4 regions of the Yersinia kristensenii genome follow, and region 4 is predicted to be linked to each of the others. Evidence: predicted binding sites of a transcription regulator. Region 4 holds the regulator's gene; each other region holds the start of a gene.

Region 1 (4,666 bases), 2.2 Mb from region 4:
GTTGAGTGGCATCAGCCACTTTCAGCACTTTATCAAGGTATTTTTCACCTAATCCACTGATCTTAATCTGGTTGATATCACCAATCTGGAAGTAAGTGTGCAATGCAGCAACTGCTTCATAATCGCCATGTGATTCTAACTCCATTTCGCACTCTTCGCCCAACTTGAAGCGAGCAATCAAAGTGAATGGATGTGGCCAGAATTGACGGGATGCATCACTGTCTTCCAGGGTGAACGTCAGGATAACGCCATTTTCATTCTCATCATGGGCACTAAGCGTCCATGGCAGTAAACGAGCAAAACCGTGAGAAGGTTGCGCTGATGGTCCAAACCAAGGCCAACAAATAGGTACACCACCACGAATAGCGACACCGTCTTTAAATGGCGTGTTATTACTCAACCAGATTACAGGTTGTTCACCGCTCGGCTGGTAAGCCAATAAATGAGCACCTTGCAAGCTAACGGCGGCACGTACTTTGGGATGGGAAACGACCACAATGGGCAGATCATCCAACTGGCGCTGGCTGATGTAAGGTGAAATTTGTTCAACAACAGGTAGGGTGAAGATTTTCTCGTTCATTCGTTTGGCCTTATGAGAAAAGGGGCTGGAGATCCATTGAACTTCAGACTTTCGATAATATCACAGGCTTTAAATCTTGCAGCAAATCAACGATGAAGTCGTAGCGTATCATTGATATTACGCAACTTTTTGTAGTGTCGAAATGGGCAGGGTGGTGAGATCACCGTTTATCAATAATAAAAAAGCCACCCGAAGGTGGCTTTTGGTAGAAATCTACATCAATCCATTATTTGGAGATGTGAGAGATCAAATCCAGAACTTTGTTTGAATAGCCAGTTTCGTTATCGTACCAAGAAACCAGTTTCACAAAGTTGTCATTCAACGCGATACCGGCTTTAGCATCGAATACTGAAGTCAGTTTTTCGCCGTTGAAATCGGTAGAAACAACGTCGTCTTCGGTGTAACCCAGAACGCCTTTCAGCTCGCCTTCTGAAGCAGCTTTGATTGCCGCACAGATTTCTTTGTAAGAAGCTGGTTTTTCCAGACGTGCAGTCAGGTCAACAACTGAAACGTTAGGAGTAGGAACGCGGAACGCCATACCCGTCAGTTTGCCGTTCAGTGCTGGGATAACTTTACCCACTGCTTTAGCAGCACCGGTAGAAGAAGGGATGATGTTCTGGGATGCGCCGCGGCCGCCGCGCCAGTCTTTGTGAGACGGGCCATCAACAGTTTTCTGAGTTGCGGTAGTTGCATGCACAGTGGTCATCAGCGCTTCAACGATGCCGAACTTGTCGTTGATAACTTTAGCCAGTGGAGCCAGGCAGTTAGTGGTACAAGAAGCGTTAGAAACGATTTCCTGACCTGCGTATTCTTTATGGTTAACGCCCATCACGAACATTGGGGTGTCGTCTTTAGACGGGCCAGTCAGAACAACTTTCTTCGCGCCAGCAGCGATGTGCTTACGTGCAGTTTCGTCAGTCAGGAACAGGCCAGTTGCTTCAGCAACAACGTCAACGTTGACTTCGTTCCACTTCAGGTTAGCCGGATCTCTCTCTGCGGTAACACGGATGGTTTTACCGTTAACAACCAGATGGCCGTCTTTTACTTCTACAGTACCGTCGAAACGACCGTGGGTAGAGTCGTATTTCAGCATGTACGCCATGTATTCAGCGTCCAACAGGTCGTTGATTGCAACGATTTCGATGTCAGAACGTTCCTGAGCAGCACGGAAAACAATGCGACCGATACGGCCAAAACCGTTGATACCTACTTTGATAGTCATATATTCCACCAGCTATTTGTTAGTGAATAAAAGGTTGGTTGTAAAATTACAAAAACCTTACCGAGCGTCAAGCGGAATCGTGTCAATTATTGCTACAAATCAAACCAAGGGCGTTAGATCGAACATTAATTACACGTTTCCAGATACGATTAGCCTTATTTCCATATTGGGGCGAATTATTCAGTTTAAAGTGAGAATCAGTAATATTTGCGATTTTTATCACATTTACACTGATGCCCTTTCGATGGCATACAGTTTAGGACAATTTTAACTGCTTTGTTGTTAATTTTTTGTTATTATTAGACGTTGTTTTCGTTGACTTTATTCCCTGCCAGAGAACCGCACAAATGGCTAAAGAACTGAACCCTACAGAAAATATTGAGAAACTGACCGATATTCAGCGGCATGTCACCCAACAGCGGGGGACAGAAGCGCCTTTTAGTGGAAAATTACTGCATAATAAGCGTGAGGGTATCTACCAATGCCTGTGCTGCCATCAACCGCTTTTTATTTCAGAATCTAAGTTTGATTCCGGCTGTGGTTGGCCGAGTTTTTATCAGCCACTTGATGCAGAATCTATTCGCTATATTGATGATTATTCTCATAATATGCATCGTGTTGAGATCCGTTGTGGTCACTGTGATGCGCACTTGGGGCATGTTTTCCCTGATGGCCCGCAACCCACCGGCGAGCGCTATTGCGTAAACTCGGCATCACTGAATTTTGTTGATAACCAAAATGGTGAACAAACCGCAGGGTAAATGCGCATTTTTGTTTCTCATTTTAGGTGTGAAAAATCGATTCAGCTTATTATTCGTTTACTGAGGATGCTCTGATGGAGCTTGAAGACCTGATTTCAGTGATGACACCCGAAATTTACCAGCGGTTGATGCAAGCGGTTGAGTTAGGTAAATGGCCGGATGGTGTGGCACTGACGCCGGAACAAAAAGAGAATAGCCTGCAAATGGTCATGCTGTGGCAAGCGCGCCATAACAAGGATGCGCAGCATATGAGTATCGGTACCGATGGCCAGATAGTGATGAAAACCAAACAAGAGCTGAAGCAACAATTCAGCCAGCCGACACTGGCCAAGTTGAAGCCGGAGTAATTACTAATACATAAATTGAAAGCATAAAAAACGGAGCCGGGTGAGGCTCCGCCAGACTGTTGATAAAGTTGATAAGCGGGGAAATGTACCTAATGGGTCGTAACGGCGTAAGCTGTCGGAGCGCCCATCGGTGCAGTCGCCCCGCCAGTCCCAGTGCAACAAAATAGGTTTATCTTGTTGAGCCAGCCAGTGTTTTTATTTCAGCCATAAACTCTTTCAACGACTGTATGTTTGCCCCTGCTGCATTCATCGCATCGAGAGCTTGTTGGCTGTCTTGTGGTTGTAGATTGACCCCACGGCAACCCTCACTGATGACTGATGTTTTATAACCTAATGTTAATGCATCCAGTACGGTGTATTTCACACAATAATCTGTTGCCAACCCCATAATGAACAAACGGTCAATTCCCTGCTGACGTAACCAATCGTCCAGTGGCGTTTTCGCTCGTCGGCCATTGTCGAAAAAGGCGCTGTAGCTGTCGATATCAGGGTTTTGGCCTTTTCGGAAAATATCGGTAATCGCTTGTTGATTTAACTGCGGATGCAAAGCCGCACCAGACGTATTCTGGACACAATGCACTGGCCACCACACTTGGGTTAATCCCGCCAAATCACCGACAGTCCAGGGTTCTGCCTGTGAGTTGACGGCAAAACTCCGGTGTCCAGCAGGGTGCCAATCCTGACTGGCGATGACCGGTATTTTGTGTCTCAAGCAGGTGGCAATAGCCTGATTGGCAATGGCGATCACCGCGTCACCCTCAGCTACCGCCAGTGCACCACCGGGACAAAAATCATTTTGCAAATCAATTAAGAGCAGTGCCGTATTCATTTACATTCCACCAAATCATTGAGTATCCGTTAATTCGCCCCGCAGGTTTTGTTGCATCAACCGGCGAATGTCTTCGGGAGATAGAGATTGGCTTAATAAATAATGCAATTTGGTCAGCGCTGCTTCCACCGTCATATCAAAACCACTGATAACACCGGCGTGCGCCAGTGCATTGCCGGTTGCATAGCCATCCATATTGACTCTACCAGAAATACATTGTGTCAGATTCATCACCACAATACCGCGGTCGCTGGCATTTTTTAATTCATCTAATAACTCGGCTTTTTGTGGCGCATTACCGACGCCATAGGAGCGAAGAATAAGCGCTTTTACCGGTTGCAACAGGAAGTTACGCACTACCGCCCCAGATATTCCCGGATAAATAGTGACGACCCCAATGGGTTGAGGTGTGATCTTGTGAACAATCAATGGGCCGTTAATAACCGGGGATTCGACTGAGGTCATCCGGCGAATATGAATTCCAGCCTCGAGCAACACGGACAAATTAGGAGAAGCAAAAGCATCAAATCCATCAGCATGCGCTTTAGTGGTGCGATTACCGCGAAAAAGTTTGTTGTTAAAGAACAAACTGACTTCATTCACCGGGTGATTGGCAGCAAGATAGAGCGCGTTGAGTAAGTTGGTTTGCCCGTCAGAACGCAACTCGGCCAAAGGAATTTGCGAACCGGTGACAATCACCGGTTTAGCCAAGTTTTCCAACATAAAAGAGAGGGCTGAGGCAGTAAACGCCATGGTATCGGTGCCGTGCAAAATAACAAAGCCATCATATAAATCGTAATTTTGCTGAATATCATTGGCAATATGCTGCCAGTCTTCCGGCGTCATGTCAGAAGAATCAATCAATGGGGCATATTCATGGATAGTAAAATCTGGCATCTCGGGCCGATGGAACTCAGGCATGAGCGC
Region 2 (4,666 bases), 220 kb from region 4:
TATACTCGTCATACTTCAAGCTGCATGTGCGTTGGCTGCTATCTCCAACCCGAATCATTGACTCGAGTCAACTCATCGGGATTAATGAGGCTCACCCTGCGGGCTAGCATAAATGCTGTTCAAATCGGTTCCTGACCAATTTGTTATTCGCTTGCCGCCTTCCTGCAACTCGAATTATGTAAAGTATGTTCAGTTACAACTGGGTGACTTTTCCACCCAGTGACTTTTTACCGCCAAGCTATTTTTTACCGCCTAATAAGTCCAACACTTCTTGTACGTCAGTCGTTTTACTTAAGCGCTCAATGACAGAGTCATCATCCAGCGCGTTGGTCAGGCTGGTAATCACATGAATATGCTCATTGTTACGGGCGGCAATACCAATCACCAAGCGCGCCACTTCGTCTTCTTCTTCGCCAAAACGTACACCCTCAGGGTATTGGCAGAACACCACACCGGTCTTCAGTACGCGGTCTTTAGCTTCAATGGTGCCGTGTGGTACGGCGATAGATTCGCCCAGATAAGTGGAGCTCAGTTTTTCACGTTCCAACATCGCTTCAACATATTCTGGCTCGACATAACCGCCTTTTACCAACTGCTCACCGGCGAAGCGAATAGCTTGCTCTTTATCTGTAGCATGTTGATTGAGAAAAATATTTCCCGCACTCAGTTTGAACAGGTTGGCTTCTGATGGCTCAAAGCTATCATCCAGCGTTTCAATCACTTTTTGTGTGGTCGCCGTCGCGTTACTCACTTCGACTAAACGTGCCGTCAGGTTGGTATACAGCTGGCTGTCGAGGAAGTTAGTCAGCGAGATATGCTGTGCTTGCGGTGCATGACGCATTGCTCGCTCAGTCAAATCACGGTGCGTGATAACTAAATCAACATCTTCCGGCAAGTTATTGATGGCGCAGTTCGTGACCGAGATGTGCTTCAGGCCCGCATCTTGCACTTTCTTACGCAACACACCGGCACCCATCGCACTGGAACCCATACCGGCATCACAGGCAACAATGATTTTCCGCACAGTGCTCAAGTCACCCGCAGCCGCTGCTGCATTGGCTGCTTGTGCGCCTTTAGATTGCGCTTTCATGTCTTGCATACGGCGAGTTGCATCTTCCAGGCTGTCTTCTTCTTCGTCTTTGGCTTTAGACGTTTTCAGCAAGATAGCTGACACCACGAAGGACACCGCAAACGCAGCAGCAACCGCCGCAATGTTGGCAAAATAAGCCCCTTTTGGTGTCATTGCCAATACTGCCAGGATAGAACCCGGAGACGCTGGAGATACCAGGCCGCCATTCAACAGAGTCAGCGTAAACACGCCAGTCATACCGCCCAGAATCACCGCCAGCAATAAACGTGGGTTCATCAAAACGTATGGGAAATAGATTTCGTGGATACCACCGAAGAAGTGGATGATAGCCGCGCCGCCAGCAGATTGCTTGGCGTTACCTTTGCCGAAGAACATATAAGCCATTAACACACCCAAACCAGGGCCTGGGTTAGCTTCAATCAGGAAGAAGATAGACTTACCGGTTTCAGTCGCCTGCTGGATACCCAGCGGTGAGAAGATACCGTGGTTGATAGCGTTATTCAGGAACAGGATTTTGGCCGGTTCAACAAAGATTGACGTCAGTGGCAGCAGGTTATTCTGCACCATGATGTGCACGCCAGCAGCCAGTGCTTTAGACAACACTTCTACCAAGGGGCCAATCGCCATAAAGGCTAGAATAGCCAGCAGCATCCCGATAATACCGGCTGAGAAGTTGTTAACCAGCATCTCAAAGCCGCTTTTGATTTTACCTTCAACCCAGCGGTCAAAGTGTTTGATTGCCCAGCCACCCAATGGCCCTGCAATCATTGCACCGAGGAACATTGGCATATCAGCACCAACGATAACCCCCATGGTGGTGATAGCACCCACCACACCACCGCGGTCACCACCGACCAAACGGCCACCGGTAAAACCGATCAGCAGTGGTAACAGGTAGGTGATCATCGGGCCAACCAGTTTGGCTAGCGTTTCATTCGGCAGCCAGCCCGTTGGGATAAACAGTGCGGTGATAATACCCCAGGCGATAAATGCGCCGATGTTGGGCATAACCATGTTACTGAGGAATCGGCCAAAATTTTGAACTCTGACCTTTGCATCTGGTGAAAACATAAAACACCCCTATTGGTACGCGCTAACAATAAGAGCGCGATATAATTGTTTTGTTGAGGCAGTTCTGCAAAACCCGCCGGTGTTATTGAATACAAACCCGCTGTATGCAAAACAAACTTTAGCATGCTCCTTTACTCACGCGTAGCTCACCCCTGGCATGTGACGAATATCACACTAAAACCCCCACTACAGGGGTGGATTTGTTGATTGATGTCACACTATTTGGGTGTAAGAAAGCCACAACGGAGAATTTTTAAGCTTCAAGCGGCCAATATAGTGATTCATATCACACTTTCGTGGCGACCCTTTGTTTTGAAAATGTGATGTTAATCACAAGTTATTTTTGTTCGTAGAGGAAGGATGAGACATTCACCCTGCTAATAACCTCTCAGACTCAACTCTCGGTAGAAATGTGTAATAAAATAACAGGGGGAAGGGGGCACATTATTGGAGCGGGTTTCAGGTAAAATTTATTCAGAGATGAGGTTCAGTTGTTAGAGCTGGCTGAGTCACTGTTTCGGTTGATATTAGTTCATCATTGCTCACGGCCGGAGCGGGTTTCGGTTGATATTCGATTTGTTTTCATTGCTGGCTTTGCCGCCTCAACCGAGCAGGAGGGCAAGCCGGCCCTCCTGCACCTGCGGCTTGCGCGAAATATTGCCCTATGGGTAAACCGTCTACGTCTTTCGGGCTGACGAGCCAGCGCGCTTTTCGCGGCCGTCCATGGCCGCTCACTCGGCCCTCCATCCTTGTCGGCAATATTTCTGATTGCGCTCAAGGTCAAAAGAGAAAATCAAAACCATAGTCTTTAGGTTTTGAAGTTTAAAAGCACATTTGAGCCGCCGAGTGAAGAATGTAGCAAGGGAAATCCGGCATGGACGCCGGATTTAGGCGTCACGCGGAAGGACCCGCGTAAAGCCGTCCCGCCAGCGTAATGATGAATCGAGGGCACCCACGCAGTGGGCAGGCGATTCGTGCGCAAGCGCGGGATTGCACAAGGGGCCACGCTTATGGCCCCTTTGCCGGTTGGTTCATCGCAGGTTAAGTAAACTCAGTTGCTTTAACAACCGAACCGATCACCAAATCAAATCAACCAAAACCATCACTGAATAACACTCATGACACTCTTCTGCGCCGCCATCATCGCCGGGTACTTAGCGACCAAATTAGCCATCATCGCGTTGTATTGTGCTGCTTGCTGCGCAGTCTGGAATTGAACACCGCCATTATTGAAGGTCACTTGCGTCCCCTGCTGTTGCAGGAAATCACCGACCTGCGCCAGATCCTGCACAAAGGCAGAAACAACTGGAACCGCCGGAATGAGCACATTGGTAGGTTGAGTCACAATGTTATCAAAAGCTTTATTGAAAACGACCTTCAAGTCATCTGGCTGCTTCAACGCGGCTACAGCGGCATCTGCCTGTGTTTTGGCGGTACGAATCTGCTGTACCAGCAGATTCAGCGCACCCGCTGACTGCTGCAATGCATCACGCTTATTAAGATAGTCCTGCGCCATACGAATCTCATTGATTTGCGCAATAGCGGGGCTCAAGCTAGCATCCACAGATTTACTGAGTTGCTGTGAAAAAGTCACTAAAATCGCGTAATCGCTGACATAAGGGCCAAACTTCTGTTTTTGATCTTCACTCAGTGTTGGCAGTTTCATCCCACTGCGCATCACGGTGTTTTGCAGATAATCAATAAAAGCCTTACGTTGTTCTGGCTCTTTATCCCCGCAGGCGGTCAATTGGAACACCACCAGCAACGCCAGTACTGGCGCTAACCAACGTGAATATCGGGTTGTATTCAGTGCAAAAGTCATGTGAAACTACTCCTGTAGTAAGTACTTATTTTCACAAAATTCTATTCTTATCGCCCAACTCCAGCGTTAAGAATAGCTAAGGGGAGCGCAATACGCTCCCCTATTGCCGATCGAGTACAGGATTATTGCAACAGCGAAATATCAGCAACCTGTAAGAACAGTTCGCGTAACTTGCTCAGCAATGTCAGACGGTTAACCCGCACTGCATCATTTTCGTCCATCACCATTACACTATCAAAGAACTCATCGACTGTTTCCCGCAGAGCGGCCAGCTCGACCAGTGCTTCCTGATATTGACCCGCAGCAAATACCGGCTCCAGCTTATCGCGCAATACCACCAAATGCGTGGCCAGCTTCAGTTCCGCCGGTTCTTTTAGCACGGAAGCATGAACGTGATCATTCAGGGTATCTGTGGATTTCGCCAGAATATTCGACACACGTTTGTTCGCCGCAGCCAATGCCGCAGCCGCGTCTAGTGTGCGGAAATAAGTCACCGCTTTCACCCGAGCATCAAAATCAGCTGGTTTGGTTGGGCGGCGAGCCAATACTGCCTGAATGGTATCAACGCTATGACCTTCATCCTGATACCAGGCGCGGAAGCGGCCCAGCATGAACTCAATCACTTCATCGACCACTTTGGTGTTGGTTAGCTTGCTACCATACAGGCGCACGGCCTCTTCAGT
Region 3 (4,666 bases), 310 kb from region 4:
AACCAAAAGTGTCTCCAACATCAGTAAAACCAGTATTTATCGGGCTACCATTGGTATAAACCATGGTGACACCACGCAGTAATAGCATCATCACCAAGGTGGCAATAAAGGCCTGCACTTTACCCTTAGCGACAATCACCCCGGTGATGCCGCCGATAAACGCCCCCAGAGCCAGTGCGGCCCCTACTGCCACCAGTGCATTAACTTCCAACCCGACAATCGAAGCTGCCACCGCGCCAGTCAGCGCCAGTAATGACCCTACCGACAGGTCAATACCTGAGGTCAGAATAACCAGTGTCATCCCAACGGCCATAATGGCGTTGACGGAAGTCTGCTGGAGAATGTTAAACATGTTATTAAGGGTAAAAAAGTTCGGGCTTAGTGACGAAACCACAGCAATCAGCACCAGCAGCGCAATCAGTGATTTTTGTTCTAATAACCATTCTTTACTGAACCAGCGCTTTGTATTGATAGTCTGGGAACTCATATCTGATTACTCCTGCTCTACTCGTCATATTTCAAGCTGCATGTGCGTTGGCTTCCTTCGTTCACCCCAGTCACTTACCTGTGTAAGCTCCAGGGGATTTACTCTGTTGCCGCCTTCCTGCAACTCGAATTATTGAGAGTCTAAATAATTTATTTTTCCAATAAATCGCGCTTGCCGACGGCCGCAGCCATCAACACTTCTTGGGTAGCCTGTTCAATAGAAAACTCGCCGCTTAACTGGCCTTCATGCATCACAATGATGCGGTCGCTCATGCCCAGCACTTCCGGCATTTCCGAGGAAACCAGAATGATGCTCAGCCCTTCTTGTTTGAATTGGTTAATTAACTGGTAGATTTCTTTTTTGGCCCCGACATCCACCCCACGAGTGGGTTCATCAAGGATCAAAACTTTCGGCCGAGTCATTAGACCCCGAGCGATAGCCACTTTTTGCTGATTACCACCGGACAGCAAACCAATCGGCTGTTCCATGGAAGGCGTTTTGATATTAAATAAACGAATGAAATCCGCCACCGCCTGCTGTTCATCAGCATGCTTGAGCGATCCCCCTGAACGGCTGAAATAACGCAATGCAGTCAAAGACATATTTTCTTTAACTGACATGCCGAGCACTAAGCCATCGCGCTTACGATCTTCAGAAATGTACACAATGCCGTTTGCTAAACCATCCTGCGGTGAATGAGTCACGACTTCACGGCCATCCAACATAACAAAGCCAGATTTACGCGGCAGCGCACCATAGATGATTTTCATCAGCTCAGTGCGGCCAGCGCCCATCAAACCCGCCACACCCAGAATTTCGCCACTGTAGAGGGTGAAATTGACATTTGTCACCCCTGGGCCACATAGCTGTTTGACCTGTAAGCGTTTTTCACCACGCGGTAAATTTAGGCGCGGATATTGCTCTTCCAGCTTACGGCCTACCATCATCTCAATCAGTGAGTTTTCGGTCAGCGTGTTAACCGGTTTTTCGGCGATAAACTGCCCATCACGGAACACCGTGACGTCATCGCAAATCTCAAAGATTTCTTTTAAGCGGTGGGAGATATAAACAATGCCACGGCCTTCCGCTTTCAACTCTTTAATAACATTAAATAAAGAGGCCGTTTCAGTGTCGGTCAGGGCATCGGTTGGTTCATCCATAATGATGACTTTGGATTCAAAGCTCAGCACTTTGGCGATTTCCACCATTTGCTGATCACCAATGGAAAGCTCGCCCACCAGCCGATGGCTGCTGTAGCTGATATTTAAGCGCGCCAGCAATAAATCAGCTTCGGCATACATTTTTTTCCAATCAATGCTGCCAAAGCGATTAACAAACTCGCGCCCTAAAAAGATATTTTCTGCGATGGTTAACTGTGGGATCAGGTTAAGTTCCTGATGAATAATGCCAATCCCCGCTTCCTGTGAGTCTTTCGGGCCATTAAACACCACTTCTTTACCCAAGAAATGTTGGCTGCCAGCATCTTTGTTATAGATACCGGTCAGCACTTTCATCATGGTCGATTTTCCGGCCCCATTTTCGCCTACCAGTGCCATCACCCTGCCGGGATAGACACTCAGCGCAGCACCCGAGAGTGCTTTGACGCCGGGAAAGGCTTTATCAATCCCTTTCAGTTGCAGCAAAGGTTGCATAAACGCCTCAGAAAGTTACGCCGGAGCAGAGAATGATGTTAGCAAAGGGGGAACATTCCCCGCTACGAATCACTGCCCGGCTTTGTTTGGTTTGCTCTTTAAAAGCCTCATGGCTGATATAGTGCAAAGCAATTTGGTTTCCCTGGTGTTGCTCAAGTTGTGATAGTTGTGCGAGTAACGTTTCATGGAGTTGCGGGTTATTTTTAATAATCTCCTCCGCCAAGACGGCACTCTCAACCTGCATTTCTTGTGTTACCACCTCAAAAACCTGGAGGAACCCAGGGACGCCTCGAGTCAGTGCCAAATCGATACGTGTGGTGGTTGCCGGTATTGGCAGCCCCGCATCACCTATCACAATCTGATCGGTATGGCCCAGGCGGGAGATAACAGCAGAAATATCAGAATTCAGTAATGCGCCTTTTTTCATTTTCGACTCCAACAGCGAAACGTTTCGCTGATACTGAGTTTAGAAAAATGACCGCAGAAGGCAAACCCAATTTGGTGAAATTGTGATCACCATCGAAACGTTTCGCTGAACAAATGAAAAGCGGGGATGATGAATGTGAAAAAGGCCGTTATGTTTAACGGCCTTGAAGGTTATTGATAAATCTATTTTGTCACGGGCGGCTGCACCGACGGGCGCTCCGACGGCTTACGCACTTGTATTTGACACTAAGAGGGACCCATTCGGCACATTTCCCCGCGTATCAACTTTGTCAGCAGCCTTTGAGCTAAATCTCTACCTGAGTTCCCAATTCAATCACCCTATTCGGCGGGATTTCAAACTGATCGGCAGCGCGCAGCGCATTACGGCTGAGGGCAATAAACAGCTTGCCGCGCAAGAACATATACCATGGCCGCTTGGTCAGAATGAGTGACTCGTGAGACATAAAGAATGAAGTCTCCATCATCTGGCAAGGTAAGCCTTCCAAACCACAGCGATGGAAAATCTCTTCCACATTTGGGGTTTCATGCCAACCATAACTCGCCACAACCCGCCAGAACGTCGGCGAGAGCTGCTCGATGGTCACGCGATTAACATTATGGACATACGGCGCATCTTCAGTTCTCAGTGTCAGTAAGACCACTCGCTCATGTAATACTTTGTTATGTTTGAGGTTATGTAGCAATGCGAACGGAATAACATTCATCGCCCGCGACATATAGACCGCGGTGCCGGGAACACGAACCGGAGGTGACTTCTCCAATGAAGCAATCATCGCTTCCAGTGAATTGCCGTGTTCATGCATACGGCGCAACAAGCTGAAACGCTCGCTTTTCCAGGTGGTCATGATGATAAACATCACCAGCCCCAATGACAGTGGCAACCAACCACCGGAGAACAATTTCAGGGCGTTGGCAGAGAACATGGGAATATCAATAATCAATAAGAGCACTAACAGGCAACCAACAAAAGCTCGGTTCCAGTGCCAGTTTTTCAGCGCTACGGTACAGAACAGAACACTGGTGATGACCATGGTACCGGTTACGGCAATACCGTAAGCGGCCGCCAAATTACTGGAGCGTTCGAATCCGACAATCACCAATACCACCGCCAGATACAGCGTCCAGTTAATCACCGGGATATATATCTGCCCTGATTCCATTTCTGAGGTATGAATAATGCGCATCGGCGGTAAATAACCTAAACGAACCGCCTGTCGGGTCAGTGAGAATACACCGGAGATGACAGCCTGCGAGGCAATAACGGTCGCCAATGTCGCCAATATTAATAGTGGAATCAATGCCCAGTCGGGGGCGAGCAGGAAGAAGGGGTTTTTGATGGCTTCCGGATTTTTCAGTAATAACGCGCCCTGGCCAAAATAATTTAGCACCAATGAGGGCAGCACCACGGTAAACCATGCTAACCGAATAGGAAATTTACCAAAATGCCCCATATCTGCATATAAGGCTTCCACCCCGGTAATAGCTAAAACTACCGCACCAAGGGCAAAAAATGAAACAGACTTATATTCAGTGAAGAAGCTTATCGCCCATTTCGGATTCAATGCAGCCAGCACTTCTGGATTCGCGATAATACTGCGTAACCCCAGCAGCGCCAAGGTCAGGAACCAAACCAACATCACCGGGGCAAACAATTTACCGACGCTGCCAGTCCCGTGTTTTTGAATCACAAATAACAGGGTTAAAACGGCAATAGAGCAAGGGACAATATAAGGATCAAGTGCAGGTGCGGCTATTTCTAGCCCTTCGATGGCCGACATAACCGATATTGCCGGGGTGATGACCACCTCACCATAAAAGAAACTGCCACCAATTAAGCCGAGGATCACCAAAATGGAAGTGGCTCTGGAAGACGTATTACGCCCAGCCAAAGACATTAAGGTTAAAATCCCCCCTTCACCGGCGTTATCCGCGCGCATGACATAGGTCAGATATTTAACCGAGACAATCAGAATTAACATCCAGAAAATCAGTGATAAAAACCCAAATACCACATCCGGACGGACATCAAAACCGTAATGACCAGAAAAACACTCTCTCAAGGTATAGAGTGGGCTAGTAC
Region 4 (4,666 bases):
GGCTCATTAAAACACCCACAAATGTGGCTGGAACAACGTATTCCAGCCTGGCTTTCCCCCTATTTGGAGCAACCGTCATGATGATTCCCTGGCAGCAAGTTGATAGTGAAACGCTGGATAACCTGCTGGAAGCCTTCGTGCTACGTGAAGGCACGGATTACGGCGAGCATGAGCGGTCATTAGCACAAAAAGTCGAAGACGTGCGCCGCCAATTAGCGAGTGGTGAGGCGGTATTGGTCTGGTCAGAGTTACACGAGACTATCAATATTATGCCACGCGGTGCATTTCGGGCCGGAGCAGAAGAATTGCCATAACCCTCGCGGGATCACGACACTCATCGAGTAAAATCAGAGTGACAAGGCGGACACTTTGCCCTAAAAATAACCGCTAACGCTAAAAAACAGCCCATTTCAGCCTGTCCACTGAGGATCTAACCCCATGGAGTTACAGCTAATATGTCAACTAAACATCCGGTTATAGCCGTCACCGGCTCAAGTGGCGCAGGGACGACGACCAGCCTGGCGTTTCGCAAAATTTTTCAGCAATTGAATATTCGCGCGGCGCAAATTGAAGGCGACAGCTTCCACCGCTATACCCGACCAGAAATGGATACCGTCATCCGTAAGGCGCGGGATCAAGGCCGACATATCAGCTATTTTGGCCCAGAGGCCAATGACTTTGGTCAGTTAGAACAAAGTGTGGAGGAGTACGGCAAAAGCGGCACCGGGCGCTCACGTAAGTATTTGCACACTTATGATGAAGCCGTGCCTTATAACCAGATTCCGGGTACTTTTACCCCCTGGGAGCCACTGCCTGAACCCACCGATGTGTTGTTTTATGAAGGGTTACACGGCGGAGTTGTGACCGAACATCATGATGTGGCAAAACATGTCGATTTGCTGGTCGGCGTGGTGCCCATCGTCAACCTGGAGTGGATTCAAAAATTAGTCCGAGATACCGGTGAGCGCGGCCATTCCCGTGAAGCCGTGATGGATTCCGTGGTGCGCTCCATGGACGATTACATTAACTACATTACGCCGCAGTTCTCGCGCACCCACATTAACTTTCAGCGCGTGCCGACCGTCGATACCTCTAACCCGTTTGCCGCCAAAGCGATTCCATCACTGGACGAAAGTTTTGTCGTCATTCACTTCCGCGGTTTGGATCAGATTGATTTCCCCTACTTATTGGCAATGCTGCAAGGGTCTTTTATTTCCAATATCAATACATTGGTCGTCCCAGGCGGGAAGATGGGGCTGGCAATGGAGCTGATTATGGCACCGTTAGTGCAGCAATTGCTGGAAGGTAAAAAAATCGGTTAATCCTTCGTCCTTGAAGCCGCAGTAAAGCAATTACTGGAAAGAAAAAATAATTTGACGCTATCCCAACCCAAAGTCGTTGGGGCTGCAGGTAGGCGGCAAGCGAACTCATCCCGATGAGCTTACATAAGTAAGTGATTCGGGTGAGCGAGTGCAGCTAACAACCCTGCAGCTTCAAATACGAAGGGGTTAATTACGCGATGTCACGGATTTCAAAACTGTGGGTAATGGTCGCCGCTTTACCCAACATTAGCGAGACGGAGCAATATTTCTCTGCTGACAGCTCAACCGCGCGCTCCACAATTTTATCGGTCAAGCCCTTGCCGCTCACAATAAAATGCAGGTTAATTTGCGTAAACAGGCGCGGAGCCTCTTCCCGGCGCTGTGAAGTTAACGTCACTTCGCAATCGCGCACATCGTTACGGCCTTTTTGCAAAATAGAAACCACGTCAATGGCGCTACAGCCACCCGCTGACATTAACAACATTTCCATCGGGCTCGGCGCTTTATCTCCTGCATTCCCGTCCATTAAAACTTGATGACCTGAAGCAGACTCACCCAAAAATGTCAGCCCTTCAACCCACTTTACACGTGCCTGCATAACTCATGCTCCCGGTTAAATTTTCTCATTCAGACTACCCTTTCATTTACAAACTGGCAATGTAACCCGATGTTCATCATGCTGAAGCGATACAACACAAGACACTGGCCTCATCCTGTGCTACAAACAGAACCGAAAGTGTTGTTTCTTGAATTAAATAGAGTAGCTTCTCAATACTCAGTGAAGGGTTTCTACTCGGTACGCATCTTGGCTATACCTTTCGGCAGTTGAGCAAATTAATATGCTAAATGAAAGTGTATTTTATAAGCACGCCGTACAGGGAACTCTGAGCCCTGTTAAGTTAGGCAGCGATAACAACAGAGGATAACAGCGAATGGTTCTCGGCAAGCCACAAACAGACCCGACTCTCGAATGGTTCCTGTCTCATTGCCATATCCACAAATATCCATCGAAAAGTACGCTAATTCACCAAGGTGAAAAAGCCGAAACGCTTTACTACATCGTGAAAGGCTCCGTTGCGGTGCTGATCAAAGATGAAGAAGGTAAAGAGATGATTCTCTCCTATTTAAACCAGGGAGATTTCATCGGCGAGCTTGGATTATTTGAAGAAGGCCAAGAACGTAGTGCTTGGGTTAGGGCAAAAACTGCCTGTGAAGTGGCTGAAATTTCTTACAAAAAATTCCGTCAGCTGATTCAGGTCAATCCAGATATATTGATGCGCCTGTCTTCACAAATGGCGAATCGCTTACAGATAACCTCTGAGAAAGTGGGTAACCTCGCTTTCCTGGACGTGACTGGGCGTATTGCACAAACGCTGCTTAATCTGGCAAAACAACCGGATGCCATGACCCACCCAGATGGGATGCAGATAAAGATTACCCGCCAGGAAATTGGTCAAATAGTTGGCTGCTCCCGCGAAACTGTGGGGCGGATACTAAAAATGCTAGAAGATCAAAATCTGATCTCCGCGCATGGTAAAACGATTGTCGTTTACGGCACCCGTTAAAACCCTATAAACCGGTGCTGTTACCTCGGCACCGGTTTTCTTTTGTGTGATTAATAAATTTCTGGGGCCTATATGAATTGGCAACGGCTTATTTATCATCCTGAAGTGAATTATGCACTCCGCCAAACACTGGTTCTCTGCTTGCCGGCGGCATTGGGGTTCGCAATGGGTGAATTGCGGTTGGGGTTGATGTTCTCCCTGATACCCGCCTGTTGTAATATTGCTGCACTAGATACCCCTCATCAACATTTCTTCCGGCGGCTGATTGTCGGCGGGGCTCTCTTTACTTTCAGTAGTTTTCTGACTCAACAACTGCTGCTGTGGGATATTCCATTACCTGCGGTGATGCTTGGTTTGGCTTTAATGTTGGGTGTCAGTGGCGCTATCAGCCAGCTCAATGGCCGCCTGCTCCCCGCCGCACTTATCGCCGCTATTTTTAGCCTCAGCATGGTAGGTCGTGCGCCTATCTGGCAAGCGCCATTGATGTGTGCCGTGGGGACGCTCTGGTATGGTCTATTTACCTGGCTATGGTTCCGGTTATGTAAAGACCAGCCGATCCGTGAGCCATTGAGTCAGCTTTATCATTTGTTGGCCGATTATTGCGATGCTAAATACAGTTTGTTTGGCCAGCATGTTGAGCTAGAAAAGGCCATGCCGCCGTTGCTTGACCGGCAACAAGGTATAATGGACAAAATTAATCAGCTTTATCAGCAATTTAACCTGATAGACAATGCCACGAAAAAAGAGCGAAAACGGCTATTGAACTTGTTTCAAATGGCGCTTGATTTGCAAGAACACATCACTGCGGCAGTGAGTCAGTCAGAAAAAACGCAAGAGTTAATTGATCAAAGCCCGATAGAAACAGTTCTTAAGCGCAATATGCAGGTTATCTCGACGCAAATGCGCACCATTGCCGATGATATTCTCTATCATCACCGCGCAAAAACGCATTTCAGTGCGGGTGATGCGCTGGTCGAGCTGGAAGAGGTTGCCCAGCAGCACCCGGATAACCCCGTGGCGCAATTCTTCTATTACCATATCAGCCATGTTACCCAAATCCTGAGCGACCAACGCCCGCAGTATGATCGCGCCTTGATGTCCAACCAACCCTCTCAGCCATTTTGGCCAGCACTCGTCAGTTATTTATCGTTTAAATCCAGTGCATTGCGGGATGCTGCTCGCCTTGGTGTCACTTTGGCCGCGGGCAGTTACATCGGTAATTTGATCCATCTGCCTAAACCTTATTGGATTTTGCTTACCGTGATGCTGGTAACGCAAAATGGCTATAACGCCACTAAAATTCGGATCCATCACCGCGCCCTTGGCACCCTGATTGGGCTATTACTCGCGGCAGCTTTGCTGCATTTTCAAATGCCAGAAGGCACCACGTTAAGCATCATGTTGCTCATCACCCTGGTGGCCTATCTGGTTCAACGCAAAAACTATGGCTGGTCGGTCATTTTTAGAACCATCACTACGGTTTATATCTTGCAGTTATTGACCGGCGAAGGTGCGGACTTTTTAATCCCGCGGTTGCTCGATACCTTAATCGGCTGCGCCTTAGCCTTCGCCAGCACATTGTGGCTATGGCCACAGTGGCAAAGCGGTTTACTGCGTAAAAATGCGCATCAAACACTGGAGAATTATCAGAAAATCCTGCGCATCCTGCTGAAACCTCATCCGAATATCGAGCAACTGGCGTTTGAGCGCATCCAGGTGAACAAAGCCAGTAATGCCGTCCTCAATTCACTGAAACAAGCTATGCAGGAGCCGGGATTC

The links. The regulator CRP, encoded in region 4, controls carbon source genes, mostly activating them, when cyclic AMP is high. The targets are predictions, from matches to a motif close to ATGTGANNNNNNTCACAT.
Region 1: the regulator CRP is predicted to act here: its motif matches at 2,010-2,027, upstream of msrB (peptide-methionine (R)-S-oxide reductase MsrB).
Region 2: the regulator CRP is predicted to act here: its motif matches at 2,319-2,336, upstream of DX162_RS06515 (PTS mannitol transporter subunit IICBA).
Region 3: the regulator CRP is predicted to act here: its motif matches at 2,647-2,664, upstream of rbsD (D-ribose pyranase).

What each region holds. Positions count from the first base shown of each region.
Region 1 covers NZ_UHIY01000001.1:3,437,478-3,442,143, forward strand. Annotated here, with positions in the region: gene DX162_RS15760 (D-hexose-6-phosphate mutarotase) at 1-580, opposite strand, end outside; gene gapA (glyceraldehyde-3-phosphate dehydrogenase) at 807-1,802, opposite strand; gene msrB (peptide-methionine (R)-S-oxide reductase MsrB) at 2,150-2,563, shown strand; gene DX162_RS15775 (YeaC family protein) at 2,638-2,910, shown strand; gene pncA (bifunctional nicotinamidase/pyrazinamidase) at 3,080-3,739, opposite strand; gene ansA (asparaginase) at 3,755-4,666, opposite strand, start outside.
Region 2 covers NZ_UHIY01000001.1:1,406,674-1,411,339, forward strand. Annotated here, with positions in the region: gene DX162_RS06515 (PTS mannitol transporter subunit IICBA) at 239-2,161, opposite strand; gene DX162_RS06525 (DUF3053 domain-containing protein) at 3,264-3,983, opposite strand; gene glyS (glycine--tRNA ligase subunit beta) at 4,106-4,666, opposite strand, start outside.
Region 3 covers NZ_UHIY01000001.1:1,497,090-1,501,755, reverse strand. Annotated here, with positions in the region: gene rbsC (ribose ABC transporter permease) at 1-487, opposite strand, end outside; gene rbsA (ribose ABC transporter ATP-binding protein RbsA) at 637-2,139, opposite strand; gene rbsD (D-ribose pyranase) at 2,147-2,566, opposite strand; gene kup (low affinity potassium transporter Kup) at 2,871-4,666, opposite strand, start outside.
Region 4 covers NZ_UHIY01000001.1:1,189,442-1,194,107, forward strand. Annotated here, with positions in the region: gene DX162_RS05645 (hydrolase) at 1-81, shown strand, start outside; gene DX162_RS05650 (YheU family protein) at 78-314, shown strand; gene DX162_RS05655 (phosphoribulokinase) at 456-1,322, shown strand; gene DX162_RS05660 (OsmC family protein) at 1,513-1,920, opposite strand; gene crp (cAMP-activated global transcriptional regulator CRP) at 2,255-2,887, shown strand; gene DX162_RS05670 (YccS/YhfK family putative transporter) at 2,960-4,666, shown strand, end outside.